3 regions of the Thalassobacillus sp. C254 genome follow, and region 2 is predicted to be linked to each of the others. Evidence: riboswitches for the same ligand, from Rfam matches in the RefSeq annotation. Region 2 holds a riboswitch; each other region holds the start of a gene.
What was found. A riboswitch is a leader RNA that binds a small molecule or an ion and turns the genes downstream of it on or off. The one in region 2 is predicted to bind S-adenosylmethionine.
Positions count from the first base shown of each region.

Region 1: it holds a riboswitch for S-adenosylmethionine, as region 2 does, so the genes downstream of both, JCM19033_RS18410 (methionine biosynthesis PLP-dependent protein) here and JCM19033_RS09605 (methionine ABC transporter ATP-binding protein) in region 2, are expected to answer to the same signal.
Region 3: it holds a riboswitch for S-adenosylmethionine, as region 2 does, so the genes downstream of both, metK (methionine adenosyltransferase) here and JCM19033_RS09605 (methionine ABC transporter ATP-binding protein) in region 2, are expected to answer to the same signal.

Region 1 covers NZ_BAXQ01000026.1:41,236-45,426, forward strand. Annotated here, with positions in the region: gene JCM19033_RS18400 (asparaginase) at 1-418, opposite strand, end outside; gene prsW (glutamic-type intramembrane protease PrsW) at 552-1,208, shown strand; gene JCM19033_RS24475 (hypothetical protein) at 1,221-1,385, shown strand; SAM riboswitch class I at 1,446-1,552, shown strand; partial or broken gene JCM19033_RS18410 (methionine biosynthesis PLP-dependent protein) at 1,735-2,840, shown strand; partial or broken gene JCM19033_RS18415 (bifunctional homocysteine S-methyltransferase/methylenetetrahydrofolate reductase) at 2,871-4,191, shown strand, end outside.
Region 2 covers NZ_BAXQ01000008.1:39,279-43,469, forward strand. Annotated here, with positions in the region: partial or broken gene JCM19033_RS09590 (acyl-CoA dehydrogenase family protein) at 1-85, shown strand, start outside; gene JCM19033_RS09595 (arsenate reductase family protein) at 323-682, shown strand; gene gcvH (glycine cleavage system protein GcvH) at 736-1,119, shown strand; SAM riboswitch class I at 1,359-1,468, shown strand; gene JCM19033_RS09605 (methionine ABC transporter ATP-binding protein) at 1,684-2,709, shown strand; gene JCM19033_RS09610 (methionine ABC transporter permease) at 2,702-3,370, shown strand; gene JCM19033_RS25540 (hypothetical protein) at 3,387-3,509, shown strand; partial or broken gene JCM19033_RS09615 (MetQ/NlpA family ABC transporter substrate-binding protein) at 3,572-4,191, shown strand, end outside.
Region 3 covers NZ_BAXQ01000010.1:89,671-93,861, reverse strand. Annotated here, with positions in the region: gene JCM19033_RS11250 (helix-turn-helix domain-containing protein) at 1-416, shown strand, start outside; gene metK (methionine adenosyltransferase) at 598-1,806, opposite strand; SAM riboswitch class I at 2,009-2,118, opposite strand; gene JCM19033_RS11240 (thiol-disulfide oxidoreductase DCC family protein) at 2,225-2,635, opposite strand; partial or broken gene pckA (phosphoenolpyruvate carboxykinase (ATP)) at 2,996-4,191, shown strand, end outside.

The DNA of each region.
Region 1 (4,191 bases), on a different contig from region 2:
CTTTGTCACTTGCTGCTGTTCTTACAGCTGAAATTAAGTTATGAGGGCCATCAGCGCCAAGCTCATTGCTTGAACGCATAGCTCCAGTGATAACAACTGGCTGGTCCAAATGTAAGAGCAAGTCTAATAAGTAGGCGGTTTCTTCCAGCGTATCTGTTCCATGAGTAATCACGACCCCGTCAAAATGAGAATTTTTCATCTTTTCATTAATCTTTTCAGCAAGACCCAGCATGTGCCTGGGAGTGATATGAGGAGAAGGAAGGTGAAGATAATCTTCCGTTTCTATCTTCACTGTCTCCTGTAACATTTCGTTTACAGAATGAAGAGGGTTCTTTTCTTCTGGCACGACCATGCCCGTTTCTTTATTTTCAGACATGGCAATCGTACCGCCAGTATGAATGATAAGTATTTTTTTCAAAGGATCACCTCACATAAGAATAATATATACCTGTGTTTCCGGTCTTTTTAACGATGCTGGTTTGCAAAAAAGGTAAACAATTTTCAACCTTAAAACTAACATGTTACCATGAAGATGAACAGAGGGGACGGTTATGACGGTGGTGACACTTTTTACAGCAGCACTTGCGCCTGCCATATCATTACTTGTATATTTTTATCTTCGCAATCAATACGGTTCAAACATGATAGGGCAGGTCATAAAAGCTTTTATTATAGGAGTGCTGCTAGTTTTCCCCGTGATGGTTATACAATATGCTTTAGAAGGGGAGGCTTTAATTACCGAACCTTGGTTCAAAGCATTCGTCAGTGCCGCTTTCCTTGAAGAGTTTTTTCAATGGTTTCTGCTGTATTTTATCGCTTACCGTTTTGGCACACTGAAAAACAGGTACGATGGAATTGTTTACGCTGTTTCTTTATCTTTAGGGTTTGCAGCAGCCGAGAATGTGTTATATCTAATGGCAACAGGTATTGACTTTGCTGTCGGACGAGCCTTTCTGCCTGTGAGCAGTCATGCATTGTTTGGAGTAGTCATGGGGTATTACCTGGGATCTGCTCGTTTTAAAGTGAATGACCATGTAAAAAAATGGCTTTTCCTGGCCCTGATCATTCCTGTTGTTTTACACGGTTTTTTTGATTTGATACTATTAACCATTAATCAATATCTTTTTACGAGCATCGCCCCTTTTATGATTTTTTTGTGGTGGTTTGCATTAACAAAAGTGAAAAAAGCGAATGAGAGAACGGAATAAGGAGTGATCGTATTGACTACTGAAACTCGATACAGAGTGGTGATTCGCTGTCCTAAATGCGGAGAAAAATATATTCTGCGAGGACGCCAGCGAGCTGATGGTGAATATGAAACAGGGTTTAAACGATGTGTATGCGGGAATGAAACGGAGCTTAATGTAGAGGCTACGCCGGAATAAAGGTTGCAATTTCATGTTTTTTCGTGTAGTGTAGCAATAACAACTTTATTATAGGAAGCTTTCTTATCTAGAGAGATGGAGGGAATGGCCCGAAGAAATCTCAGCAACCAGCCAGTTTTGGTCAGGTGCTAATTCCAGCAGGTGGTGATAAACCTGCAAGATGAGAAGAAGCTAGCATGTCTCGATACTGTCTTGCCTTCTTCTTAACCGAAGAAGGCTTTATTTTGTACATATGCATTTTTCCAACAAATGTAAAGAGGGTTAAAGGTCGCAAAAACCTTAGGCTGCCCTTTTTCTGAAAAAATTAGAAAATAAAGAAAAACAGATTACATCATAAGGAGTGGAGAGAATGTCTCGATACAACCTAGAAACAAAACTTGCACAAATAGGGAATAGAAGCGAGGAGGCTACAGGCACAGTAAGCGCACCTGTCTACTTCTCAACTGCATACAGGCACAGCGGTATAGGAGAATCAACCGGCTATGACTATTCAAGGACAGGAAATCCTACAAGAGAACTTCTTGAAAAGGCGATTGCAGATTTAGAGGGCGGAGACAAGGGGTTTGCGTTAAGCTCCGGAATGGCAGCTGTTCAAACAGTTCTAGCGCTATTTAAAAGCGGGGATGAGATCCTGGCATCCCAGGACTTGTACGGCGGCACCTATCGTTTATTTGAAGAAGGGTGGAAAAAGTGGGGGTTAACCTTTACATACGGAGATCCTCGAAACCTTGCATCTTTTTCAGAAAAAATAACAGAAAATACAAAAGCTTTATTTATCGAAACGCCGACAAATCCATTAATGCAGGAAGCTGATTTGGAAGGCTTGCTGCTGTTGCAAGAGAGAATAACCTGCTTTTAATTGTAGATAACACCTTTTATACTCCAGTGCTTCAAAGACCTATTGAAAAAGGAGCCGACATTGTCATTCACAGTGCATCCAAGTATTTAGGCGGCCATAATGATGTCATCGCAGGCTTAATTGTTGCAAAAGGAGAAAAGCTTTGTGAAGAAATTGCAGCTTTTCATAATGGCATGGGAACGATTCTTTCTCCTCTTGATGCCTGGCTGTTAATGAGAGGCATGAAGACACTGTCTCTGCGGATGGAAAAGCATACGGAAAATGCTCAAAAGGTAGCAGCTTTCCTGAAAGAACATCCATTGATTGATGAAGTCCTTTACCCAGGTAAAGGTGGCATGCTTTCCTTTCGTATCTGTGATGAACAGCATGTGAATCAGCTTTTAAAAGGGTTGAACCTCGTCACATTTGCAGAAAGCCTTGGCGGTGTAGAAAGCTTTATGACCTACCCGGCCACTCAAACCCATGCTGACGTTCCTGAAGAAGTACGACTGGCCAACGGTGTCTGTAACCGTCTCCTTCGTTTTTCAGTGGGAATTGAAAATGCTGAGGATTTAATAAGAGATTTACAGCAGGCATTAGAACAACTTTCACAGTAACAGAAGCGTATTGGAGAAAGGATGAATGAAGTGGAATTCTTAAAAGCTCTGGAAAATGGAATGCTTGTCGGAGACGGAGCGATAGGCACTTATTTATATGACAAAGGGTTTACAGGCTCTTTTGAAGCCTTAAATATAGAAGATCCTTCTGCTGTGACAAGTGTACACAGGGAATATATCAAGGCAGGGGCAAACGTGATTCAAACAAACACCTATGCTGCAAATCGTCTTAAATTAGAGCGGTATGGCCTTGAGAATGAAACGGTAGAGATAAATAAACAAGGCGTTCGTCTGGCAAGGAAAGCAGCCGGGGGAGATGCTTTTGTCCTCGCTACAATCGGAGGAATCCGTGGAGTCCAAAAGACAGATTATGACAATGACGATATTCTTTCAGCACTGAAAGAACAGGCAAAAGCTCTTCTTTCAGAAAAGCCTGATGGTTTAATTCTGGAAACATTTTATAATTATGAAGAGGTTCAGTCGGCGGTTCAGATGCTCCGTAAGATGACTGACCTTCCTATTGTAGCCCAGGTCTCTCTAGGAGAGGTTGGAGTTCTCCATGGAGGAATCAGCGTCACAGAAGCTTTTCAGACTCTCGCAGCCCAGGGAGCTGATGTTGTCGGTTTAAACTGTCGCATGGGCCCGTATCATATCCTGCGTTCCCTGGAAAATGTCCCCTTAATAGAAGGAGCGTATATTTCGGCTTATCCGAATGCCAGTCTGCCAGATTTAGATGACGGGAGGTTTGTATACCAATCGAACCCAAGTTATTTTTATGAGAGGGGCCAGGATCTGCGAAGCCAGGGCGTCCGTCTCATAGGCGGATGCTGTGGGACAACGCCGGAACATATTGCTGAGCTAGCGAAGGCGGTAAAAGGTGAAAAACCCGTCGATACAAAGGAAACAGTCCCGGTTGAAAAGGAAGTTATTCAGGCTTCAAAGAGGACGGAAACGCCTTCTCTCTCTGAAAAGGCAAAAAATGAAGTTGCCATTGTTGTTGAGTTAGACCCTCCAAAAAAGCTGGCGACAGACAAGTTTTTAGAAGGTGCGAAACAGCTTCATGAAGCTGGAGCTGATGCAGTCACTATGGCTGACAATTCACTCGCTTCACCACGCATTGATAACATGGCTATGGGAACGATGGTGAAGGAAAAGATAGGAGCACGTCCTCTTATTCATATCGCATGTCGAGACAGAAATTTAATTGGACTCCAGTCTCATTTATTGGGAATGCATGCTCTAGGCATACATGATCTTCTGGCTGTAACAGGAGACCCAACGAAGGTTGGGGACTTCCCAGGCGCCACCTCTGTATACGACCTGACTTCCTTTGATCTTATTTCCTTGATTA
Region 2 (4,191 bases):
GGTTCGTCATACTCCAATCAATGTGGTAACGAAAAAGCGTGAAATTGCTGAGCGTGTACTCAAAGAAGAAAAATACGTTGTGTAACTTTGTTATTCAATTTGGGGTTTTATAACCTCAATATAATATATCTCCTTTCTTTGAAAGGTAATCTCCTCTCTGCTAAGTGAGGCAAAGAAGTCCCTATGGGGCTTCTTTGTCCATTTAACAAGCTTTTTACTAATTCTTTTCCAGGTTCCTACATACAAACTTACTTATTTCTCTTTCTTTCAAAAGATAGGATATAATAAAGAAGGATTTTATCAAAAAGGGGAGAAAGTAAAAATGAGCCTGACGTATTATGGGTATCCTTCATGCGGCACATGCCGAAAAGCAAAACGTTGGATAGAAGAGCATGGTATCGATTATAATGAGTACCATATCGTCGAAGATCCTCCCAGCCGTGACCGGATCAAGGAGCTCTATGAAAAGAGCGGACTTGAGCTTCGGAAGTTTTTTAATACGAGCGGCAAGAAATACCGTGAACTTGGCCTAAAGGATAAGGTGAAGACAGCGGGTGAGGACGAGCTTCTGGATATTCTGGCTTCAGACGGTATGCTCCTCAAACGCCCAATTGTAACCGATGGAACAAAGGTGTCAGTAGGGTTTAAAGAAGAGCAATTTGAGGAATTATGGAAGAGGTAATGCCTGTCAGGGCAGCCTGCTTTCAAAAAAGAAGTTGAAATGGAGGGATAATTATGAATCTGCCAAAAGAATTAAAGTATTCAGAGGAACATGAGTGGGTAAAAGAGGAAGACGGCAAAGTCCGCATTGGAATTACTGACTTCGCACAATCAGAGCTGGGAGACATCGTTTTTGTAGAGCTTCCGGAAGAGGGAGACGAAGTAGAAGCAGACGAGCCTTTTGGAAGCGTTGAATCTGTAAAAACCGTATCTGAATTGTATGCGCCAGTAAGCGGAAAAGTAGTAGAGGTGAACGAAGACCTTGACGATTCTCCTGAATTTGTTAATGACTCACCTTATGAAAAAGCATGGATGATTGTTGTTGAGCCATCCGACAAAAGTGAGCTTGACCAACTTATGTCAGCTGAAGAGTATGAGGAAATGGTTAGCGAAGACTAATCAACGGTACATAAGCACCCTGTAAAAGGGTGCTTTTTTAATTGGTGTCAGGCACCAAGACCTTGAAGTAACATAAATCAGGCCTAACCCCTTAGATAAAGGGGAAAATATATTACAATATGCTGTGGTGCCAGGCACCTGACCCGGTAAAATAACCCACCTTGTCATTGTATTGACACTCTCTATTTCCCGTGCTAATATTCAATTTAGTGTTGAATATTGTAGAAAATAATTTAATGCTCTTATCAAGAGTGGTGGAGGGAAAGGCCCGTTGAAGCCCGGCAACCGTCAATGTGAGTTGATAAGGTGCCAATTCCTGCAATGCCCGCTGAGCGTTGCAAGATGAGAGAAAGGCGCATATACAGGACCTTTCTGCTCACTGATAAGCAGAAGGTTTTTTTCGTTTCTGCGGTGTTTGTCACTTAAAAGAAAATTAATAAAGAAGCTGCAGAAAGCTTCTTCATAAGGTGCACTTGGTTCCTGGAAATCAAGTGCTTATAACGGAAAGGGAACTAAGTTTCCAGATAAGTGAAATAGGATTTAAAATACCCAAGGGTGGTCTATATGATTACGTTAAAAAACTTAAAAAAGATTTTTAGTACAAAAAGTGGAACGGTCACTGCGGTTGACGGGGTCAACCTTACAATAGAAGAAGGCGAAATTTATGGTGTCATCGGGTACAGTGGAGCCGGCAAAAGTACATTGATTCGGATGCTTAATATGCTTGAGCGACCAAGTGAAGGCGAGGTTACTGTGGCCGGCAATAATATGTCCAACTTAAAAGGAAGGTCATTAAGAAAAGCCAGGCAGGAGATCAGCATGATATTCCAGCATTTCAATCTGCTTTGGTCCAGAACGGTTGCCGAAAATATTGCTTTTCCTTTAGAGATTGCCGGAACACCAAAAGAAGAAAGGCGGTCAAGAGTTAACGAACTTATTAAGCTAGTCGGCCTGGAGGGAAGAGGGGATGCCTATCCTTCTCAGCTTAGCGGGGGGCAAAAGCAAAGAGTAGGCATTGCCCGCGCTCTTGCGAACAACCCTAAAGTGCTATTGTGCGATGAGGCGACGTCCGCTCTTGATCCAAAGACAACAGATTCTATACTGGACTTACTAGTGGATATTAATCAAAAGCTTGGCCTGACCATTGTCCTGATTACCCATGAGATGCATGTCATTCGAAAAATCTGCCACCATGTAGCGGTTATGGAAGGTGGAAAAGTGGTAGAAGAGGGCCCTGTTCTTGATGTATTCCGCAATCCTAAGCAAGAGATGACCAAAGAATTTGTAAAACAAATTACTGAACCTGAAGAAACAATGGAAGCAATTTCTGAACTGTTAAAGGGAACAGAAGGCGGCCCCATCCTAAAGCTTACCTTTGTGGGTGATGATGCCGAACAGCCTTTGATGACTGAAATCATCCAGAAGTTCCAGGTGAGTGTCAATATTCTTCAAGGAAAGATTTCACAGACAAGGGAAGGGAGCTATGGCACATTGTTTGTCCGTCTGGATGGAACGGAAAGCAATTTGCAGAGTGCTCTTCAGTTTATTAAAGAGCAGCAAGTGGAGGCGGAGGTGTTAACTAATGATTGAGACTCTGTTTCCAAATGTACACTGGGAGCGGATGTGGGATGCTACCGTAGAGACGATTTATATGAGTCTTGTATCGGTAGCAGCTACGTTTGTTCTTGGTATTTTACTAGGACTTCTCCTTTACCTTACGGGCAAGGGGAACTTGTGGGAAAACAGGTTTGTAAACAGCATTATTGCGGGTTTTGTAAATTTATTCAGGTCTATTCCTTTCATTATATTAATTATCCTGCTGATCCCCCTGACAACCATTATAGTAGGGACAATGCTTGGGCCAAGCGCGGCCTTGCCGGCACTTATTATCGGGGCGGCACCATTTTACGCCCGTATGGTTGAAATTGGACTCCGTGAAGTGGACAAAGGTGTCATTGAAGCGGCTCAGTCTATGGGAGCAAATCAGCAGCAGATTATTTTCAAAGTTTTATTGCCTGAGTCCATGCCAGCATTGATTTCCGGTATTACAGTAACAGCTATAGCTTTAGTAAGCTATACCGCAATGGCTGGAGTAATTGGTGCAGGAGGACTGGGAGATTTAGCTTTCCGGGAGGGTTTCCAGCGGAATAATCCCGATGTTACCTTAGTGGCTACCATTGCCATCCTGATTATTGTATTTGTTCTACAATGGATTGGCGATCGGCTTACACATACAATTGATAAAAGATAAAGGAGGAGAAACGTACATGAAGTATTTATTGCATGTTTTATCTGTGTTTGCATTAGTACTTGTTCTGGCAGCCTGCGGCACAGCGAGGAGGACGATACTGCAGGAGATGGTGAAGGAGACGGCACAGAGGTTGACGTAGAAGAAGCAGAAGAGGGCGTTGAAGAAGATGATACTGATGCTACAGAGGAAGAGGAGCAGGAGCTCACAATTGGAGCTTCGAATGTCCCTCATGCTGAAATCTTAGAATTTGCATCTGATCAACTTGAAGAAGAAGGTATTACTCTTGATATTAGAACGTTTAATGATTATATCGTTCCTAACCAGGCGCTTGATCAAGAAGAATTGGACGCAAATTATTTCCAGCACATCCCGTACCTTGAGTCTCAAATTGAGGAGCATGGCTATGATTTTGAAAATGCCGGCGGAATCCATATTGAGCCGATTGGTGTTTACTCTCAGGAGTATGACAGCTTAGATGACCTGCCTGAAGGTGCTGAAATTATCATGAGCAGCTCAGTGGCTGACCATGGAAGAATCTTATCAATGCTTGAAGATGAAGGGCTTATCACCTTAACTGAAGGGGCAGGTGTGGAAGCTACCATTGATGATATTGAAGAAAACCCTAGAGACCTCAATTTTCGTGATAACGTAGAAGCAGCTATGCTTCCACAGGCTTTTGATAATAACGAAGGCGATGCTGTTCTTATTAACTCCAATTATGCGATTGACCACGGCTTATCACCAGCTGAAGATGCTATTGCTATTGAATCTCCAGATGATAACCCCTATGTGAATGTGATTGCTGTGCGCAGCGGCGATGA
Region 3 (4,191 bases), on a different contig from region 2:
ATAGTATAGCTGTTATTCTCAACCTTGAGGATAAGTGCGAAGAAGCTATTGCAATCTGTGAAAAAACCTTAAAGCAACTACAGGCGTTTCAAAGAATTAAAGATCCATCGATTCCAATCAGACTTTTGTACACATTATCTAAATCGCTTACAAAAGTAAAAGATTACGAAGAATCTATTTCTTGTTGTGAAGAAGGTATTACCTTATCCTTGCACGCACGAAGTCTTTATATACTTGGAGAACTTTATTATCAAAAAGGAAAAAACCTGGTATTACTCAATGATTACGACGAGGCTCTTTCCTGCTGCAACAACGCGTTTGCAATTTTTAAAGCTACGAACCAGGATCATTTCGGGAGAATCGTTGAAAAAGAACAAGCTTTTCTCAGAGAAAAATTAAAATCTTATGATCAATAGTACTTCACCTTTAACCATGATATATGATCATGGTTTTTTTGAGCTTTCACATATGTTCCAGACACCTGCAGAATAAAGAGTCCGACAAAATCCTGGCAGGCACGGACTTGGGGAATTGAATAAGCTGACTCATAGAAAAACAGGCTGCTGAGAAAGACTTCTCAACAGCCTGTTTATTTACTTACTCATATTGCTGGGCCATGGAAGACAACGCTTCTGCTTTATCGGTGTTTTCCCATGGAAGCTCGATATCAGTCCGTCCAAAGTGGCCGTAGGCAGCAGTCTGCTTATAAATAGGACGACGAAGGTCCATCATTTTAATAATTCCTGCCGGTCTCAGGTCAAAGTTTTCCCGCACCACTTTTACAAGTGTTTCTTCTGAAACCTTTCCTGTGCCAAACGTTTCGATTGAAATGGATACTGGCTGTGCTACTCCGATCGCGTAAGCAAGCTGCACTTCACATTTGTCTGCCAATTCTGCTGCAACGATGTTCTTTGCAACATAGCGGGCAGCGTAAGAAGCAGAGCGGTCGACCTTTGTAGGATCCTTACCTGAAAACGCACCACCTCCGTGGCGGGCATACCCTCCATACGTATCAACAATAATCTTACGGCCGGTCAACCCAGCATCACCTTGGGGTCCGCCAATAACAAAACGGCCTGTAGGGTTAATAAAGTATTTCGTTTCTGCATCTAATAGTTCTGCAGGCACTACTGGCTCAATGACATGCTCCTTCAAATCGAGGTCAATCTGCTCAAGTGTCACATCCGCGTGATGCTGGGAAGAAATAACAATGGTATCCACTCTGACTGGCTTTCCATCTTCACCATATTCAACCGTTACCTGAGTCTTTCCGTCAGGACGTAAATATGGAAGAATTTCTTTTTTACGTACCTCCGTGAGACGGCGGGCAAGCTTATGAGAAAGTGAAATTGGCAAAGGCATAAGCTCTTTTGTTTCGTTATCTGCATAACCAAACATTAATCCTTGGTCTCCTGCCCCAATTGCCTCAATTTCTTCCTCTGTCATATTTCCTTCTCTTGCTTCAAGTGCTTTGTCCACACCCTGGGCTATATCAGCTGACTGCTCATCAATGGACGTTAAAACGGCACACGTTTCATAGTCAAAACCATACTTTGCCCTTGTATACCCAATGTTTTTTAACGTTTCTCTTGCAATTTTAGGGATATCGACATATGTAGATGTCGTAATTTCACCTGCCACCAGTACTAAGCCAGTGTTAACTGTTGTTTCGCATGCTACCCTTGCATTTGGATCTTCTTTTAAGATTTCATCCAGAATAGCGTCTGAGATCTGGTCACAAATTTTATCTGGATGTCCTTCTGTTACAGATTCTGAAGTGAAAAGTCTTTTTCCTTTTGCTTCCATCTAATTATATCCTCCTTTTCCGATTACGAATAATACGGCACTCATTCCCAGATGCGGCAAGTGTAAAAGGAGAAAGAAAAATCTAAACAAGGCGGCTATGGTCAGCACTCCTTATTTTCATACGATCTTATAAGACTGATCGTATAGCATAAAACCTTTTCCTTGGCGAGGAAAAGGGTTTTGATCGTTTCACCTTTTTCGCCTCTTATCTTCCAAGACAAACTGTCTTGCCAGGTTAGCACCTTTCCCCCATTTCACTGGGTGGTTGCTGGGTTTCACAGGGCCTGTCCCTCCACCAACTCGGGATAAGAGTATCCGTTCGCGACATATCATAACGTAGTCACATTGCTATGTCAACTTAGAAACATCTATAAGCTATTCTAAAGAAATACGTTACCTTTTTTTAAAATAGCATAACTTAATTCGATCTTTGCTGAATCGAGCAAGCACCGCCTTCGCATGTTTCATTCAGCATAGAATAACGATTTTTTGCAATCCATTTGTAGGATCTCCGGCCGGCTTTTAACATTCCGGGAGAATGCAGGAGTGCCCCAATAAGAGAAGTAGCAGGCATTAAGAGCATCATTCTTCGTACCGCTTCAAAACCTGTATACAGGTAAGTACCGTTAACAATAAAGTGAATCTCTTCTTGAATTTTTTGCTGCTGTAAAAATGGAAATTTCTCTTTCAATCCAGGTTCATGAATAGAAACCCAGTGCATTCGATTGAACCAATCCAGACGTTCAAAGTATCTCTTTGTTTTTTTACACAAAGGACATAAACTGTCATAAAAGACGATGTAAGATTTATTTGACCAGCTGGCTGCCATAGCGTCCACCTTCCTCTACTTTTATAGTATGTTTCTACCTCCACAGCATCTAAAAATCACAGAAATCACTTTCCAAAAAGCACAATTAATTATAGGAAGTAAAAATATCGTTGTAGTGACATATTCCACAAAAGGTAAAAGGATTAACATAAGGTACATAAAACACAGTAGTCCATACTCTAATATTAAACCATTCCCTGAAGACCGCTTTTACTGGGCTTTTTTCCAAAAAAATCATAAACACACTTAAATTTTTAAAAATAGTATAGACTATATCTTTAAATGTGTTATACTAATTTCAACATAGAGGATAAAGGTTACTTTAATTTTAACTTTTTGGATAGAAAGGATTTTGCTGCCATGAATAATACCGTCTGCTTCACTACCGAATTAAAAAATGTGTTACACGGGGGAAATGTCCTTTATGATTTGCCTGTTTCTAAATTAGTAGAGAAATCTTTAATGAGGAACGAAGGGAAACTGACAGCTTCTGGAGCCCTTAGTGTAGATACCGGAAAATATACTGGCCGCTCTCCTAAAGATAAATATATTGTTGATGAGTCTCCTGCACGTGAAAAGGTGGACTGGGGTCCTGTCAACCAGCCTATTGATAAAGAAATTTTTTCTAATCTGTATAAAAAAGTGCTTGCTCACCTTCAAGAAAAAGACGAAGTATATGTTACACGTGGATATGCTGGTGTTGACCCTGCTTATCGTCTTCCTCTTCAGGTCATAAATGAATACGCCTGGCATAACCTGTTTGCAAAGCAGCTTTTCATTCGTCCAACGGAAGACGAACTTGACCGCCATGAAGCGGAATTTACGATTATCTCTGCTCCTGAATTTAAGGCCGATCCTGAAGTTGATGGCACAAAATCGGAAACGTTTATCATCGTTTCTTTTGAAGAGAGAATTGTATTGATCGGCGGAACGGAATACGCAGGTGAAATGAAGAAGTCAATCTTTTCAGTAATGAACTACCTTCTCCCGGAAAAGGATGTTCTACCGATGCACTGCTCTGCAAATGTGGGAGAAGAAGGTGATGTAGCATTATTCTTCGGGCTTTCAGGTACAGGGAAAACGACTCTTTCAGCTGACCCTCATCGTTTTTTAATCGGTGATGATGAACATGGCTGGTCAAATAACGGTGTCTTTAATATCGAAGGCGGCTGCTACGCAAAATGTGTGAATCTTTCTTACGACAAGGAACCACAAATCTGGGATGCGATCCGTTTTGGTTCTGTTCTTGAAAATGTAATGGTTGATGCGAAAACAGGAAAACCTGACTATGAAGACACGGCTTTGACGGAAAACACGCGTGCAGCCTACCCTCTTGATAATATTGATAATGCTCTTGTGCCAAGTATGGCCGGGCATCCAACAACAATTATCTTCTTAACTGCTGATGCGTTTGGCGTCCTGCCTCCGATCAGCAAGTTAACAAAAGAACAGGCAATGTACCATTTCTTAAGCGGTTATACGAGTAAGCTGGCTGGTACTGAAAGAGGGGTAACGGAACCTGAAGCAACGTTCTCAACATGCTTTGGTTCTCCTTT